Regions from separate parts of the Streptomyces sp. ITFR-16 genome, predicted to be linked through region 1. Evidence: predicted binding sites of a transcription regulator. Region 1 holds the regulator's gene; the other holds the start of a gene.
What was found. Region 1 encodes HspR, which represses chaperone genes until heat shock. Its sites were predicted from a motif close to TTGAGNNNNNNNNNCTCAA; they were not measured.
Positions count from the first base shown of each region.

Region 2: a site for HspR is predicted at 5,157-5,175, ahead of lon (endopeptidase La). Genes of this name have one in related genera too.

Region 1 covers NZ_CP134609.1:4,311,270-4,318,347, forward strand. The annotation lists gene dnaK (molecular chaperone DnaK) at 1-899, shown strand, start outside; gene grpE (nucleotide exchange factor GrpE) at 896-1,546, shown strand; gene dnaJ (molecular chaperone DnaJ) at 1,616-2,803, shown strand; gene RLT58_RS19075 (heat shock protein transcriptional repressor HspR) at 2,805-3,251, shown strand; gene RLT58_RS19080 (helix-turn-helix transcriptional regulator) at 3,281-4,291, opposite strand; gene RLT58_RS19085 (LuxR C-terminal-related transcriptional regulator) at 4,291-5,268, opposite strand; gene RLT58_RS19090 (helix-turn-helix transcriptional regulator) at 5,458-6,441, opposite strand; gene RLT58_RS19095 (Rieske (2Fe-2S) protein) at 6,761-7,078, shown strand, end outside.
Region 2 covers NZ_CP134609.1:2,574,735-2,581,812, reverse strand. The annotation lists gene RLT58_RS11290 (multifunctional oxoglutarate decarboxylase/oxoglutarate dehydrogenase thiamine pyrophosphate-binding subunit/dihydrolipoyllysine-residue succinyltransferase subunit) at 1-1,309, opposite strand, end outside; gene RLT58_RS11285 (HAMP domain-containing sensor histidine kinase) at 1,567-2,649, opposite strand; gene RLT58_RS11280 (response regulator transcription factor) at 2,646-3,383, opposite strand; gene RLT58_RS11275 (spermidine synthase family protein) at 3,642-4,334, opposite strand; gene RLT58_RS11270 (isochorismatase family protein) at 4,373-4,990, opposite strand; gene lon (endopeptidase La) at 5,198-7,078, shown strand, end outside.

The DNA.
Region 1 (7,078 bases):
AGCTCGTCAAGGAGCTGACCGGTGGCCAGGAGGCCAACAAGGGTGTGAACCCGGACGAGGTCGTCGCCATCGGCGCCTCGCTCCAGGCCGGTGTCCTCAAGGGCGAGGTCAAGGACGTCCTGCTCCTCGACGTCACCCCGCTGTCTCTTGGCATCGAGACCAAGGGCGGCATCATGACGAAGCTCATCGAGCGCAACACCACGATCCCGACCAAGCGCTCCGAGATCTTCACGACGGCCGAGGACAACCAGCCGTCCGTGCAGATCCAGGTCTACCAGGGCGAGCGCGAGATCGCGGCGTACAACAAGAAGCTCGGGATGTTCGAGCTGACCGGTCTGCCTCCGGCCCCGCGCGGTGTGCCGCAGATCGAGGTCGCGTTCGACATCGACGCCAACGGCATCATGCACGTCGCCGCGAAGGACCTCGGCACCGGCAAGGAGCAGAAGATGACCGTCACCGGCGGCTCCTCGCTGCCGAAGGACGAGGTCAACCGGATGCGTGAGGAGGCCGAGCAGTACGCGGAGGAGGACCATCGCCGCCGCGAGGCCGCCGAGTCGCGCAACCAGGGCGAGCAGCTCGTCTACCAGACGGAGAAGTTCCTCAAGGACAACGAGGACAAGGTCCCCGGCGACGTCAAGACGGAGGTGGAGACCGCGCTCACCGAGCTGAAGGAGAAGCTCAAGGGCGAGGACACCGCCGAGATCCGTACGGCCACCGAGAAGGTCGCGGCCGTCTCCCAGAAGCTGGGCCAGGCGATGTACGCCAACGCCCAGGCCGAGGGCGGCCCGCAGGCCGACGGTCAGCCGGGCGCCGAGCAGGCCCAGGCCGACGGCCAGGACGACGTCGTGGACGCCGAGATCGTCGACGACGAGAAGGACACCAAGGGCGGTGCGGCGTGACCGAGGAGACTCCGGGCTTCGAGGAGAAGCCCGACGTCCCCTCCGGCGCCACCCCTGAGGACGCCGAGCCGAAGGCCGCCACCCCCTCTTCGGAGGAGGCGGCGGCCCCGGCGGGGGACGCGAACCAGATCACGGCTCTGACCGCCCAGCTGGACCAGGTCCGCACCGCGCTCTCCGAGCGCACGGCAGACCTCCAGCGGCTCCAGGCCGAGTACCAGAACTACCGCCGCCGTGTGGAGCGGGACCGGGTCACGGTCAAGGAGATCGCTGTCGCGGGTCTGCTGTCCGAGCTCCTGCCCGTGCTCGACGACGTCGGCCGGGCCCGTGAGCACGGTGAGCTCGTGGGCGGGTTCAAGTCGGTGGCCGAATCGCTGGAGACGGTCGTCGCCAAGCTCGGTCTGCAGCAGTTCGGCAAGGAGGGCGAGCCCTTCGACCCGACGATCCACGAGGCCCTGATGCACTCGTACGCGCCGGACGTCACCGAGACGACCTGCGTGGCGATCCTGCAGCCTGGGTACCGGATCGGCGAGCGCACCATCCGTCCCGCGCGGGTGGCGGTGGCCGAACCCCAGCCGGGTGCGGCCCCCGCGGCCGCGAAGGAAGAGAAGGCAGACGACGAGGAGAGCGGTGGCGGCGAGGAGGTCTGACATTCTGTCCGACCACCTGGCAGCACACCGCCCGGCCACCCGGCCGGTCGTCCGGAAGGAGGGACGTCGATGAGTACGAAGGACTTCGTCGAGAAGGACTACTACAAGGTTCTCGGCGTCCCCAAGGACGCCACGGACGCCGAGATCAAGAAGGCGTACCGGAAGCTCGCCCGCGAGTTCCACCCGGACGCCAACAAGGGCGACGACAAGGCGGAGGAGCGCTTCAAGGAGATCTCCGAGGCGAATGACGTCCTCGGCGACACCAAGAAGCGCAAGGAGTACGACGAGGCGCGCGCCCTCTTCGGCAACGGCGGCTTCCGCGCCGGACCCGGCGGGGCCCAGGGCAACTTCAACTTCGACCTGGGGGACCTCTTCGGAGGTGCCCCGGGCGGGGGCCAGGGCGGCGGCGCCGGCGGGTTCGGCGGCGGCGGCCTGAGCGATGTCTTCGGCGGCCTCTTCAACCGCGGCGGCGGCACCGGTACGAGGGTGCAGCCGCGCCGCGGCCAGGACATCGAGTCCGAGGTGACGCTCAGCTTCACCGAGGCGGTCGACGGGGCCACGGTCCCGTTGCGCATGTCCAGCCAGGCGCCCTGCAAGGCGTGTTCCGGCACCGGCGACAAGAACGGCACCCCCAGGGTCTGCCCGACCTGTGTCGGCACCGGACAGGTCTCGCGCGGCAGCGGCGGCGGCTTCTCGCTCACCGACCCCTGCGTGGACTGCAAGGGCCGGGGCCTGATCGCCCAGGACCCCTGCGACGTCTGCAAGGGCAGCGGCCGGGCCCGCTCCTCGCGCACCATGCAGGTCCGGATCCCGGCGGGCGTCTCGGACGGCCAGCGGATCCGGCTGCGCGGCAAGGGCGCACCGGGCGAGCGCGGCGGACCGGCCGGCGACCTCTATGTCGTCGTCCATGTCGACGCCCACCCGGTCTTCGGCCGCAAGGGCGACAACCTCACCGTCACGGTGCCCGTCACCTTCACGGAGGCGGCGCTCGGCGGCGAGGTCAAGGTACCCACGCTCGGCGGACCGCCGGTGACGCTGAAACTCCCGGCCGGCACGCCGAACGGGCGTACGATGCGTGCCCGCGGCAAGGGTGCGGTCCGCAAGGACGGCACCCGGGGCGACCTCCTGGTCACCGTCGAGGTGACCGTGCCCACCGACCTCGGCACCGAGGCCAGGGACGCACTGGAGGCCTACCGCAAGGCGACCGCGGACCAGGACCCGCGGGCGGAGCTGTTCCAGGCGGCGAAGGGAGCTTGAGGTGGACGGCCGACGGCGTAATCCTTACGAACTGACCGATGAGTCCCCGGTGTACGTGATCTCGATCGCGGCCCAGCTCTCGGGCCTGCATCCGCAGACACTGCGCCAGTACGACCGTCTCGGCCTGGTCTCGCCCGACCGTACGGCCGGCCGCGGCAGGCGCTACTCGGCCCGTGACATCGAGCTGCTGCGCACCGTCCAGCAGCTGTCGCAGGACGAGGGCATCAACCTCGCCGGCATCAAGCGCATCATCGAGCTGGAGAACCAGGTCGCGGCCCTTCAGCAGCGCGTCGCCGAACTCTCGGCGGCCGTGGACGGGGCGGCGGCGGCCATGCAGCAGCGCGAGGCGCAGGTCCATGCCTCGTACCGCCGCGACCTGGTCCCGTACCAGGACGTCCAGCAGACCAGCGCGCTGGTGGTCTGGCGGCCCAAGCGGCCCAAGGACTGACCGGTCAGGTCATCCGTGTGAGGAGCCCGTCACCCCGGAACTTCCGGGGTGACGGGCTCCTTCGTTGTACGGGGCTGTGCGGGTTCCACGAGGTCGGACTGGACGAGCAGGGCGCCGAGGTGGGTGCGGCTGGTGGCGCCGAGGGTCTGCATGAGTCTGGAGATGTGGGCGCGGCAGGTGCGGACGCTGATGCCGAGGGTGCGGGCGACCGCCTCGTCCTGGTTCCCTTCGATCAGGAGTCGCGCGATGCTCTGCTGGACCGCGGTGACGGGGGTCCCGGGTACGGCGGTGGGCAGCGGTTGTGTGAAGGGGGTGGCCCGGGCCCAGAGAACCTCGTACATCTGCGCCAGGTAGTGGACGAGCGCGGGGTGGCGGATCTCCAGGGCGGCGCTGCGGTCGGCGTTGGCGGGGAGGTAGGCGACCTTGCGATCGAAGATCATGAGGCGGTCGGTCGCCTGCTCCATCGTGCGGACCTGGAGGAGGTCGCTGGGCAGTCGGCCCACATACGCCTTGAGCCCCGGGCCGTAGCGCGCCGAGTGCTGGTAGATGTGCCGCAGCCGGACGTTCCGCTCGACCATCGGCAGGGTGCTGGACAACGCCACCCGCAGCACCTCGGGCGGGCGGGTGCTGCCGGGCTGGACGGTGAGGATCTCGTCGTTGGCCTCGCGCAGGTCGGCACTGATGGCTGCCTGGATGGCGGACTGCCCGACGACGACCCTGATGGCGAGATCCGGGGCCCCGTCGGTGAGCCCGCCGAGCGCACCCAGGGTCCTGGCCAGGACGTCGGCGGTCCGAACCTGGTCCAGAATCCCCCGGGCCAGGGGGTGGAGCAGCTGTGCGAGGGCGGCGGAGGGCGGTACGGGCCGCAGCCAGCCGGCGTCACCGGGGTCCGTGATCAACAGCGCGTTGTCGACGAGGCACGGCACGCCGGCGGTGGCGGACCGGGCGATGCGGCCCTGGGACAGGGCCTGTGTGTAGAGGCTGACGGCCTCGTCGCACAGACCGTGGTCGCCGTGGACGTGCGCGGGTGGCAGAGACATCACCGGGCGGGTTCCACGAGGTCGGACTGGACGAGCAGGGCGCCGAGGTGGGTGCGGCTGGTGGCGCCGAGGGTCTGCATGAGTCTGGAGATGTGGGCGCGGCAGGTGCGGACGCTGATGCCGAGCTTGCGGGCCACCACCTGGTCGGCGTTCCCGTCGACGAGGAGGCGGGCGATGCTCAGCTGGACGGCGGTGACCGATGCGCTGGGCGGGGCCGCCTGGAGAGGTTCTGTGAGGGGTGTGGCCTGGGCCCAGAGCACCTCGTACACCTGGATCAGATAGCGCACGAGCGCGGGGTGGCGGATCTCCAGGGCGACATCGCGGTCCGCGCTGGCGGGGATGAAGGCGACGGAGCGGTCGAAGACGATCAGCCGCTCGACGGTCTGCTCGATGGTGCGGGCCTGGATGTGGCCGGGCGGCACCTCGTCCAGATAGGCCTTGATGGCCGGGCTGTAGCGGGCCGGGTGCTGGTAGATGTGACGCATCGTCGCGCCCCGCTCGGCCATGACCAGGGCGCGTCCCAGCGCCTTCTTGAGCCTTTCCCCGTGCCCGGTGCCGCCGGGTTGCAAGGTCAGGACCTCTTCCCGGGCGCTGTCCAGGGCGTTCTCGATGGCCGCGTCTATCAGCGGGATGCCTTCGAGGACGGTGATCGCGAGATTGGGGTCGGTGCTGGCGACGGACGCCAGGGGGGCCAGGGAGTCGGCGAGGGCGGCGGAGAGCCTGATGCGCTCGTGGATCTCCCGTATGACGGGCTGCAGCAGATGGGAGAGGGCTGCGGACGGCGGCACCGGACGAATCCAGTCGTTGTCCTGGGGATCGGGGTGGACGAGCGCCAACTCGGTGAGGCAGGGGGTCTGTTCCAGGGCGGTCCGGGGTATTCGCCCCGCGCTGAGCGCCTCGGTGTAGACCCTGACGCCGGCCTCGCACAGTTCGAGATCGGCGTGCGGGCGATGTGCTATGTCCTCGTCCCTGCCCATTTGTGACCCCCCACTTTTGGCAGTGCAGCAAGATGACGGTGGTGGAAGCGTAGTCCTCGGGCCACTGTGGACGTGTTGGGGGAGCCGGGAACTCCCCCGGCTGATCAAGGGCGTGGCCATGTTTCTCCCCCGTCACGTGGTGCGCCTGACCGGCCCGGGGGGGCGGGTAACCGTTCGGGGCCGGCCCGGTCAGGAATCCTGTTGCAGGATTCCTGACCGGGCGATCAGATAGCCGAGTTGGGCGCGGCTGTTGCTGCCGAGCGCGGCGCTGAGCTTGGCGACGTGGGCGCGGCAGGTCCGTACGTTCATGCCGAGGCGGCGGGCGATAGCCTCGTCGACGTAGCCCTCGATGAGGAGCTTTGCTATGGAACGCTGAATGCCGGTGACGCCGTCGTTGGGCGGGGTGTACGGGGTCTCGTCGCTGAGCGGGGTCGCCAATTGCCAGAATTGGTCGAACACGGAAACCAGGTAGTCGACGAGGCCGGGATGGCGCAGTTCGAGCGCCACCTGCCTGTCGCGGCGCGCCGGTATGACGGCCACGGTCCGATCGAAGATGATCATGCGGTCGATGAGTTCTTCCAGTGTCCTGATCTCAACGCTTCCCGTGTGGAGCCGTTCCAGGTAGGCGAAGACGCCGGCTCCGTGGCGGGCCGTGTGCTGGTAGAGGGTGCGCAGCCGGACACCGCGGCTGAGGGGTCCTTCCACGCGTTCGAGTGACTGGGTGAGGACGTCGAGATTCCGGACACCGCCGGGCTGGATCGTGAGTATTTCCTTGGTGCACTGGGCGGTCGCGGTGTCCAATGTCGCGTTGATGGTCTGCAGCCCCTCCAGAACGGTGATCGCGTGGGTGGTCACCGAAGGCTGCGCGCTGATGGCCATGAACGGCTCGAATGCGTCGGCCAATTCGATGGTGACGCGTCGGCGCTCCCGGATCTCCCGTTCCAGAGGGTGCAGGCGCTGGGCGAGTACGGCCGACGGTGGGACGGGGCGAAGCCAATTCGCGTCGTCCGGGTCCGGATGCAGCAGTCCGAACTCCAGTAGGCATGGCGCCGGGCCTATCTCCGACCGGGCGATCCGGCCGGCGCCCAGGGCGCTGCCGTACAGCCGCGCTCCCTCGTCGCAGAGCTCTGTGATGAGGTGAGGATGCGTAGGTTTGATGCTTGTTGTGAGCAAATCTCCGCCCCCCAGGGTCCTGAACGTACAGGAACATGATGCATCGCTTCTGTGGCTTCGACGTGCTCTGTTGCGACATGGTCTTGTGAGAGCCGGGGGAGAGGACCTATCAAGTGAGGACGAAGCCGACTATGCACAAGAGATTGCTTCGCTCGGTTCTTGCCGTCGCCTTTGCCGCTGCGGCGTTTGCCGTGGCTGTTCAGACTGACGTCTCGAACGCGGGCGGGGGGGACGTGTCTTGGACCAACGTATCGGCGGGCAAGCTCAACACCAGTGACGTGTCGTGGGATATCCGGCCCGCGCGTGGGGTTGCGGCCCCATGACCACCCCGCCGGACGACCGGACCTTCCGGCGTGAGATGGCAACCGCCTACCGCTCAGGGTGGCATTTCATCGACCTCGTCACGGCACTCCCCCACCGTGGTGACTCGTTGATGGTCACTCTGTTCGGCGACCCGGTCGTCGTCGCCCGGGAGGACGACGGCGAAGTCCGCGCCTACCGCTGCCTCCGCAAGCCGCGCGGAGCACCGCAGCCCGTGCGCTGCGCCATCCGGTACGACATGATTTTTGTGAACCTCGCACAGCGTGACCACCAGCTGTTCGAACCTGAAGCCATCTCCGCCACCCCCCGCAGTGCC
Region 2 (7,078 bases), 1.7 Mb from region 1:
AGTGGATCAGCTCGAAGACCCGTGCTGCCTTGGTGACGTCGTCGTCGTGCGAGGCGTCGATGTCCTTGAGCCAGCGGACCGGCTCGTAGGGGATGCGCAGCGCCTTGAAGATCTCGTCGTAGAAGTCGTTCTCGCCGAGCAGCAGCTGGGACAGGATCCGCAGGAACTCGCCGGAGGCGGCGCCCTGGATGACCCGGTGGTCGTACGTCGAGGTCAGGGTCATGACCTTGGAGATGCCCAGCTTGTTCAGGGTGTCCTGCGAGGTGCCCTGGAACTCGGCGGGGTAGTCCATCGCGCCGACGCCCATGATGAGGCCCTGTCCGGGCATCAGGCGGGGCACCGAGTGGACGGTGCCGATGCCGCCGGGGTTGGTCAGCGAGGCGGTGACGCCGGTGAAGTCGTCCATGCCGAGCTTGCCGTTGCGGGCCCGGCGGACGATGTCCTCGTAGGCCTGCCAGAACTCGAAGAAGTTGAGCGTCTCGGCCTTCTTGATGGCCGCGACGACCAGCTGGCGGTCGCCGTTCGGCTTCACCAGGTCGATGGCCAGGCCGAGGTTGACGTGCTCCGGCTTGACCAGGGTCGGCTTGCCGTCCTTCACCGCGAAGGAGTAGTTCATCGCCGGCATGGCCTTGAGGGCCTGCACCATCGCGTACCCGATCAGGTGCGTGAAGGAGATCTTCCCGCCCCGGGCGCGCTTGAGGTGGTTGTTGATGACGATGCGGTTGTCGAAGAGCAGCTTCACCGGGACGGCGCGGACGGACGTGGCCGTCGGCAGCTCCAGCGAGGCGTTCATGTTCTTCGCGACGGCGGCCGAGGGGCCGCGCAGCGTCACGTACTCCGGGCCGGCCGGAGCCTCGGTCGCCTCGGCGGCCGGGGCCTTCGCGGCGGGCGCGGGCGCCGGAGCGGACTTCGCCGGAGCCGGTGCGGCGGCCGGAGCCGCCTTCACCGGGGCCGGAGCGGCAGCGGGCGCCGCCTTGGCCGGGGCCGGAGCCTGGGCCGCGGGCTGCGCGGGCGCGGCCGGAGTGCTGTTGTCGGTGGCGGCCGGCGGCGTGGCGGCCGGGGCCGCGGGCACCGCAGCCCCCGCGGCTGCGGCGCCGGGAACGGGCTTGTCCGCCGTGCCGGACGTACCCGGCTTGTAGTCGGCGAAGAAGTCCCACCAGGCGCGATCGACCGAATTGGGATCCTGGAGGTACTGCTGGTAGATCTCGTCGACGAGCCACTCATTGGGGCCGAAAGCGGCAGCCGGGTTGGGACCCGGGCTCACTTGGTCGGTCGAGATGCTCGAGTTACTGGGGGACTGAGACGACACGGCGGCAACCGCCCTCTTCCGCTTCACAAGGTGATGGACAGCGGAAATCAAGGCTACGCCTCCCCGGCCGTTCCATGCAGACCGGGCCGGGGTTCGTCGTGCAAGTCACATCGAAAGTCGGGTTTCGGCGCAGGAAATGGCGGGAAACAAGCTTGGTTCCGCTTCACTCCGGGTACGTGAAGCCGCAGCTGCGGCCCCTTGGACCGTACCCCTTGAACAGAACACGCAGAACGCGCCCTTCCGGTTCGAACCCTATGTCAACCTCGCGGCTGACGAATCCCCGGAAGAGTGACGCGGATGCGGCATCCGCGAGCTGATTCGGCCACACCGATCCGGCCGCCGTGCAGATCCACCGCCCAGCGGGCGATCGCCAGCCCCAGACCCGTGCCGCCATCGCTGCCCGGGCCGTGCGGGGAGGACACCTCGCCCCGGTTGAAGCGCTCGAAGACACGGTGGCGCTCGGACTCCGGGATGCCGGGGCCCTCGTCCAGGACCTCCAGCAGGAGGGACTCGGGCTGCGGGCCGCGCCGGGCGAGCACCGTGACCCGGCCGTGCGGCGGACTGTGCTTCACCGCGTTGTCGATCAGGTTGGCCACCACCTGGTGCAGCCGCTCGGCGTCCGCGTGCGCGGTCAGCTCCGGGGGCGAGACGTCCAGATGCAGATGGACGTCCTTGCGGGAGTGATTGCCGGAGCCGGAGGACAGCCGGCGGTGCGCGGCGGCGAGGTTCGCCTCCTTCAGCACCCCCGACAGATAGGGCCAGACCTCGAAGCGGTTGGCCTTCAGCGTGACGACGCCGTTGTCCAGCCGGGAGAGGTCGAGGAGCGTCTCCACCAGCCGGCCGAGGCGCTCCGTCTGTTTCAGGGCCGTGCGCATGGTCTCCGGATCGGCCGAGGACACCCCGTCCACGACGTTCTCCAGGACCGCTCTCAGCGCCGCGATGGGGGTGCGCAGCTCATGTGAGACATTCGCCACCAGCTCCTTGCGGTGCCGGTCCACGGCCGCCAGGTCGTCGGCCATGAGGTTGATCGTCTGCGCCAGGTCGCCGAGCTCGTCGCGCCGGTCGGCGCCGTTCACCCGTCTGGTGTAGTCGCCGTGCGAGATCGACCGGGCCACCGCCCGCATCTCGTCCAGCGGCGCGGTCAGGCCGTGCGCCACGAACTGGGTGATCAGCAGGGTCGCGATGACCGAGAACACCGTGATGAACCGCAGCTCGGTCCGCGTACGCAGGGCCACCATGAGCAGCCCCGTCGTGATGAAGACGGACACCACCACCAGCGTGCCCAGCTTGGCCTTGATGGAGAACGGCCGCAGCCCCCGCCCGGGCCCGGGCGCGGTCATGGCGCGGGGGTCTCCAGCGCGTAGCCGACACCGTGCACGGTACGGATCCGCTCCGCGCCGATCTTCCGGCGCAGCGCCTTGATGTGGCTGTCGACGGTACGGGTGCCCGAGGCGTCCGCCCAGTCCCAGACCTCGGCCAGCAGCTGTTCGCGCGAGAGCACCGCGCGCGGGGTGTTCGCCAGGCACACCAGCAGGTCGAACTCGGTGGGCGTCAGGTGCACGTCGTCGGCGCGCACCCGCACCCGGCGCTGCGCGTGGTCGATCTCCAGCTCGCCGAGGCGGAGTATGCCGCTGCGCGGGGTCACGGCCGCCAGTGCGGCCCGCTCGACCCGGCGCAGCAGGACGTGGACCCGGGCCGCCAGCTCACGCATCGAGAACGGCTTGGTCATGTAGTCGTCGGCGCCGACCCCGAGCCCGACGAGCATGTCGGTCTCGTCGTCGCGCGCGGTCAGCATCAGCACCGGCACCGGGCGCTGGGCCTGCACCCGGCGGCAGACCTCCAGGCCGTCGAAGCCGGGAAGCATGATGTCGAGCACCATCAGGTCCGGCTGCCAGGCCTCGGCCGCGTCCACGGCCGCCGGGCCGTCCAGCGCGGTCTGCACCAGGAAGCCCTCGGCCCGCAGACGGGCGGAGATGGCATCGACGATCGTGGCGTCGTCCTCGACCACCAGCACCCGGCGCTGGGCGCCCGGGGTGGCCGCGACACCGTTGTGGGTGGTGTGTGTCTGTTCCATCGCCCCGCCCCTGCCCGTTCTCACGGAGGCCATTCCCCCGGACGTACGGTTCTCGCTCGTGAATTTCGTGGGTGATCCCGCTATCGGTCAGCAGCGTAAAGGCAGCGGACGGCTCCCGGCTACGCAGGGTGCAAGGGCGTACGAACGGTTCGGGCGTACGCGGGAGGCGGAGTGTCGCGCTTGTGGGGGCTTGGCCCCCGGGCGTCCCGGGGGCCCGGATACCGGGCGGGGGGATACTGCCCCGCTTCCGGCCTCCTCTCACTCCGATCGAATTGCGAGATGGACCACGTCGGGCACACCTCGGGCAACGCCTACTTCTTCGGTCCTTACCCCATGGAATCCGGCATTCCGCAGGGCTTCCTCGAATGCGGCGGACGGTTGTGCGGACCACACCGCGAGCACCCCGCCCGGGGTGAGCCGCGCCAGGCAGTCGGCGAGCCCGGCGGGGGAGTAGAGATTCCCGTTGTCCTCGGTGACGGTCCAGTCCGGTCCGTTGTCGATGTCCAGACACAAGGCGTCGTAACGGTCCGTAGCCGTACGAAGGTGGGCGACGAGGTCCGTCGTGAGGATCGAGGTGCGGGGATCGGCCAGCGCCGGCCCCGAGATCCCGGCCAGCGGCCCGTCCAGGTGCCAGTCCACGATGGCCTGCTCCCGCTCGGCGACCGCGATCCGCCCCCACCGGGGCTCGGCGGCCGCGCGGGCGAGCGAGAAGCCGACGCCGAGCCCGCCGATCAGGACCGAGGGGGCGGTGCGGGCGGCGGGCAGCGCGGCGAGCGCGGCATCGATCAGCAGCCGCTCCGAGCGCCCGTCCGAGGTGTCCATCAGGAAGCACCCGTTGGCGATGATCTCGTAGTCCTCGCCCCGCCTGCGCAGGACGACCTCCCCGTACGGTCCCTCGCGGCGGTCCAGGGTGACGGGGGCGAGGGCGTCGGGGCCGAACGTGTGGGGCATGGCGCTGAGTCTCCGGTGGATGTCGGACGGTGTCCCCTTCATCCTGTCGCGTCCGCCCGCGCCCGGGCCAGCGGATACCCGGACCCGGACGGTGCCTCGAACACCACGTCCACCGCCGCCGTAGTGACGTCGGCGTCCGCGCTGATCGCCCAGGCGGCGACCCGGGACACCACGGCGGCGGGCACCGCCTCGCTGATGCCGGGGGCCGCCGGGACGTCGTGCGTGGCGTGGGCGTCGTACGGGAGCACGACCCGGTGGCCCCGGGCCAGGGCGGTGCGGGCCGTGGCCTGGACGCACATCTCCGACATGAGCCCGCAGACGGCCAGCGGCCCGACGCCGGCTTCCGTCAGTACCTCGCCCAGGGCGGTCTCCTGGAAGCCGTCGTCCCAGGTCTTGCGGATCACGCACTCGGCGGGTCCCGCCTGCACGGGGAGGTGGAGCGCCCAGCCGGGGGTGTGCGGCGCGTCGTCCGCACCGGGTTCGCCGTCGTTCTGGAGGTGCACGACGAGGGCGCCGGCCGCGCGGGCCCGGGCCAGCAGGTCCGCCGTGCGCTCCAGCAGCACGGCGGCCCCGGGCACGGCGCGGTCGCCGGTCACCCCGGCCTTCTGTACGTCCACGACGAGCAGGGCCTGTGCGGGGAGCGGGGAATCGGTCATGACGCCATCCTGTCCGGCGCGGGGGCCGTCCTCCACGGGGTTTCAGGCCCTGAGCCGCCCGGAAATCGCGGAGCGCCCTGCGGCGTTGCACCGGAGGAACGCGGTGGCCACCGGTTGATCGCTCAGAGCGAACACCCCTCGGGGAACATTGAGGGGCTCACGAGCATTGAGTCTGCATAGCTCAACTTGACTGCCGAAGGGGAGATCATGGCTACTGAGTCCAATGCGGTCACACCGCTCACCTTGCCTGTGCTGCCGCTCGACGACGAGGTCGTGCTGCCCGGGATGGTGGTGCCTCTGGACCTGTCCGACACAGATGTACGTGCCGCCGTCGAGGCCGCACAGGCCGCCGCCCGCGAGGGCGGTGGCAAGCCCGAGGTGCTGCTCGTCCCGCGCATCGACGGCACCTACACCGGGATCGGTGTCATCGGGACCGTCGAGCAGGTCGGACGGCTCTCGGACGGTGACCCCGGCGCGCTCATCCGCGGGCGCGGCCGGGTGCGGATCGGGGCCGGCACCAGCGGGCCGGGCGCCGCGCTCTGGGTGGAAGGGACCCGGGTCGACGTCTCCGTCCCCGAGCCGCTCCCCGGAGCCGCCGCCGAGCTGGTCAAGGAGTACAAGGCGCTGGCCACCAGCTGGCTGAAGAAGCGCGGTGCCTGGCAGGTCGTGGACCGGGTCCAGCAGATCGAGGACGTCTCGGCGCTCGCCGACAATTCCGGGTACTCGCCCTTCCTCACCACCGCGCAGAAGGTGCAGCTGCTGGAGACCGCAGAACCGGTGGCCCGGCTGAAGCTGGCCATCCAGTGGCTCGGTGAGCACCTCGCCGAGCAGGACGTCGCCGAGTCCATCGCCAAGGACGTCCAGGAGGGCGTCGACAAGCAGCAGCGCGAATTCCTGCTGCGGCGCCAGCTCGACGCCGTGCGCAAGGAGCTGTCGGAGCTCAATGGCGACCCGGAAGACGAGTCCGACGACTACCGGGCGCGCGTGGAGGCCGCCGACCTTCCCGAGCACGTCCGCGAGGCCGCGCTCAAGGAGGTCGACAAGCTGGAGCGCTCCTCCGACCAGAGCCCCGAGGGCTCCTGGATCAGGACCTGGCTGGACACCGTCCTCGAACTGCCGTGGACCGAGCGGACCGAGGACGCCTACGACATCAGGGGCGCCCAGGAGATCCTGGACGCCGAGCACGCCGGTCTCCAGGACGTGAAGGAGCGCATCACCGAGTACCTCGCGGTGCGCAAGCGGCGTGCCGACCGGGGGCTGGGCGTCGTCGGCGGGCGTCGCGGCGGCGCGGTGCTGGCCCTGGTGGGGCCGCCCGGCGTCGGCAAGACCTCGCTCGGTGAGTCCGTGGCGCACGCCATGGGCCGCAAGTTCGTCCGCGTCGCGCTCGGCGGTGTCCGGGACGAGGCGGAGATCCGCGGCCACCGGCGTACGTACGTCGGAGCGCTGCCCGGACGCATCGTCCGCGCCATCAAGGAGGCCGGTTCGATGAACCCGGTCGTCCTGCTCGACGAGATCGACAAGGTCGGCTCCGACTTCCGGGGCGACCCGGCCGCCGCCCTCCTCGAAGTGCTCGACCCGGCGCAGAACCACACCTTCCGCGACCACTACCTGGAGGTCGAGCTCGACCTCAGCGACGTCGTCTTCCTGGCCACCGCCAACGTCCTGGAAGCCATCCCGGAGGCGCTGCTCGACCGGATGGAGCTGGTCAGGCTCGACGGCTACACCGAGGACGAGAAGGTCGTCATCGCCCGCGACCACCTGCTCCCGCGCCAGCTGGAGCGGGCCGGTCTGGAGAAGGACGAGGTCACCCTCGACGAGTCGGCGCTGCGCAAGCTGGCCGGCGAGTACACCAGGGAGGCCGGCGTACGGAACCTGGAGCGGGCCGTCGCCCGGCTGCTGCGCAAGGTCGCGGCCCAGCACGAACTGGGCGACCGCGCGCTGCCGTTCACGGTGACCGAGGACGACCTGCGCGGTCTCATCGGCCGTCCGCACCACGTCCCCGAGTCCGCCCAGGACCCGGCCGAGCGCCGGACCGCCGTGCCGGGTGTGGCCACCGGACTCGCGGTGACCGGGGCCGGCGGTGACGTC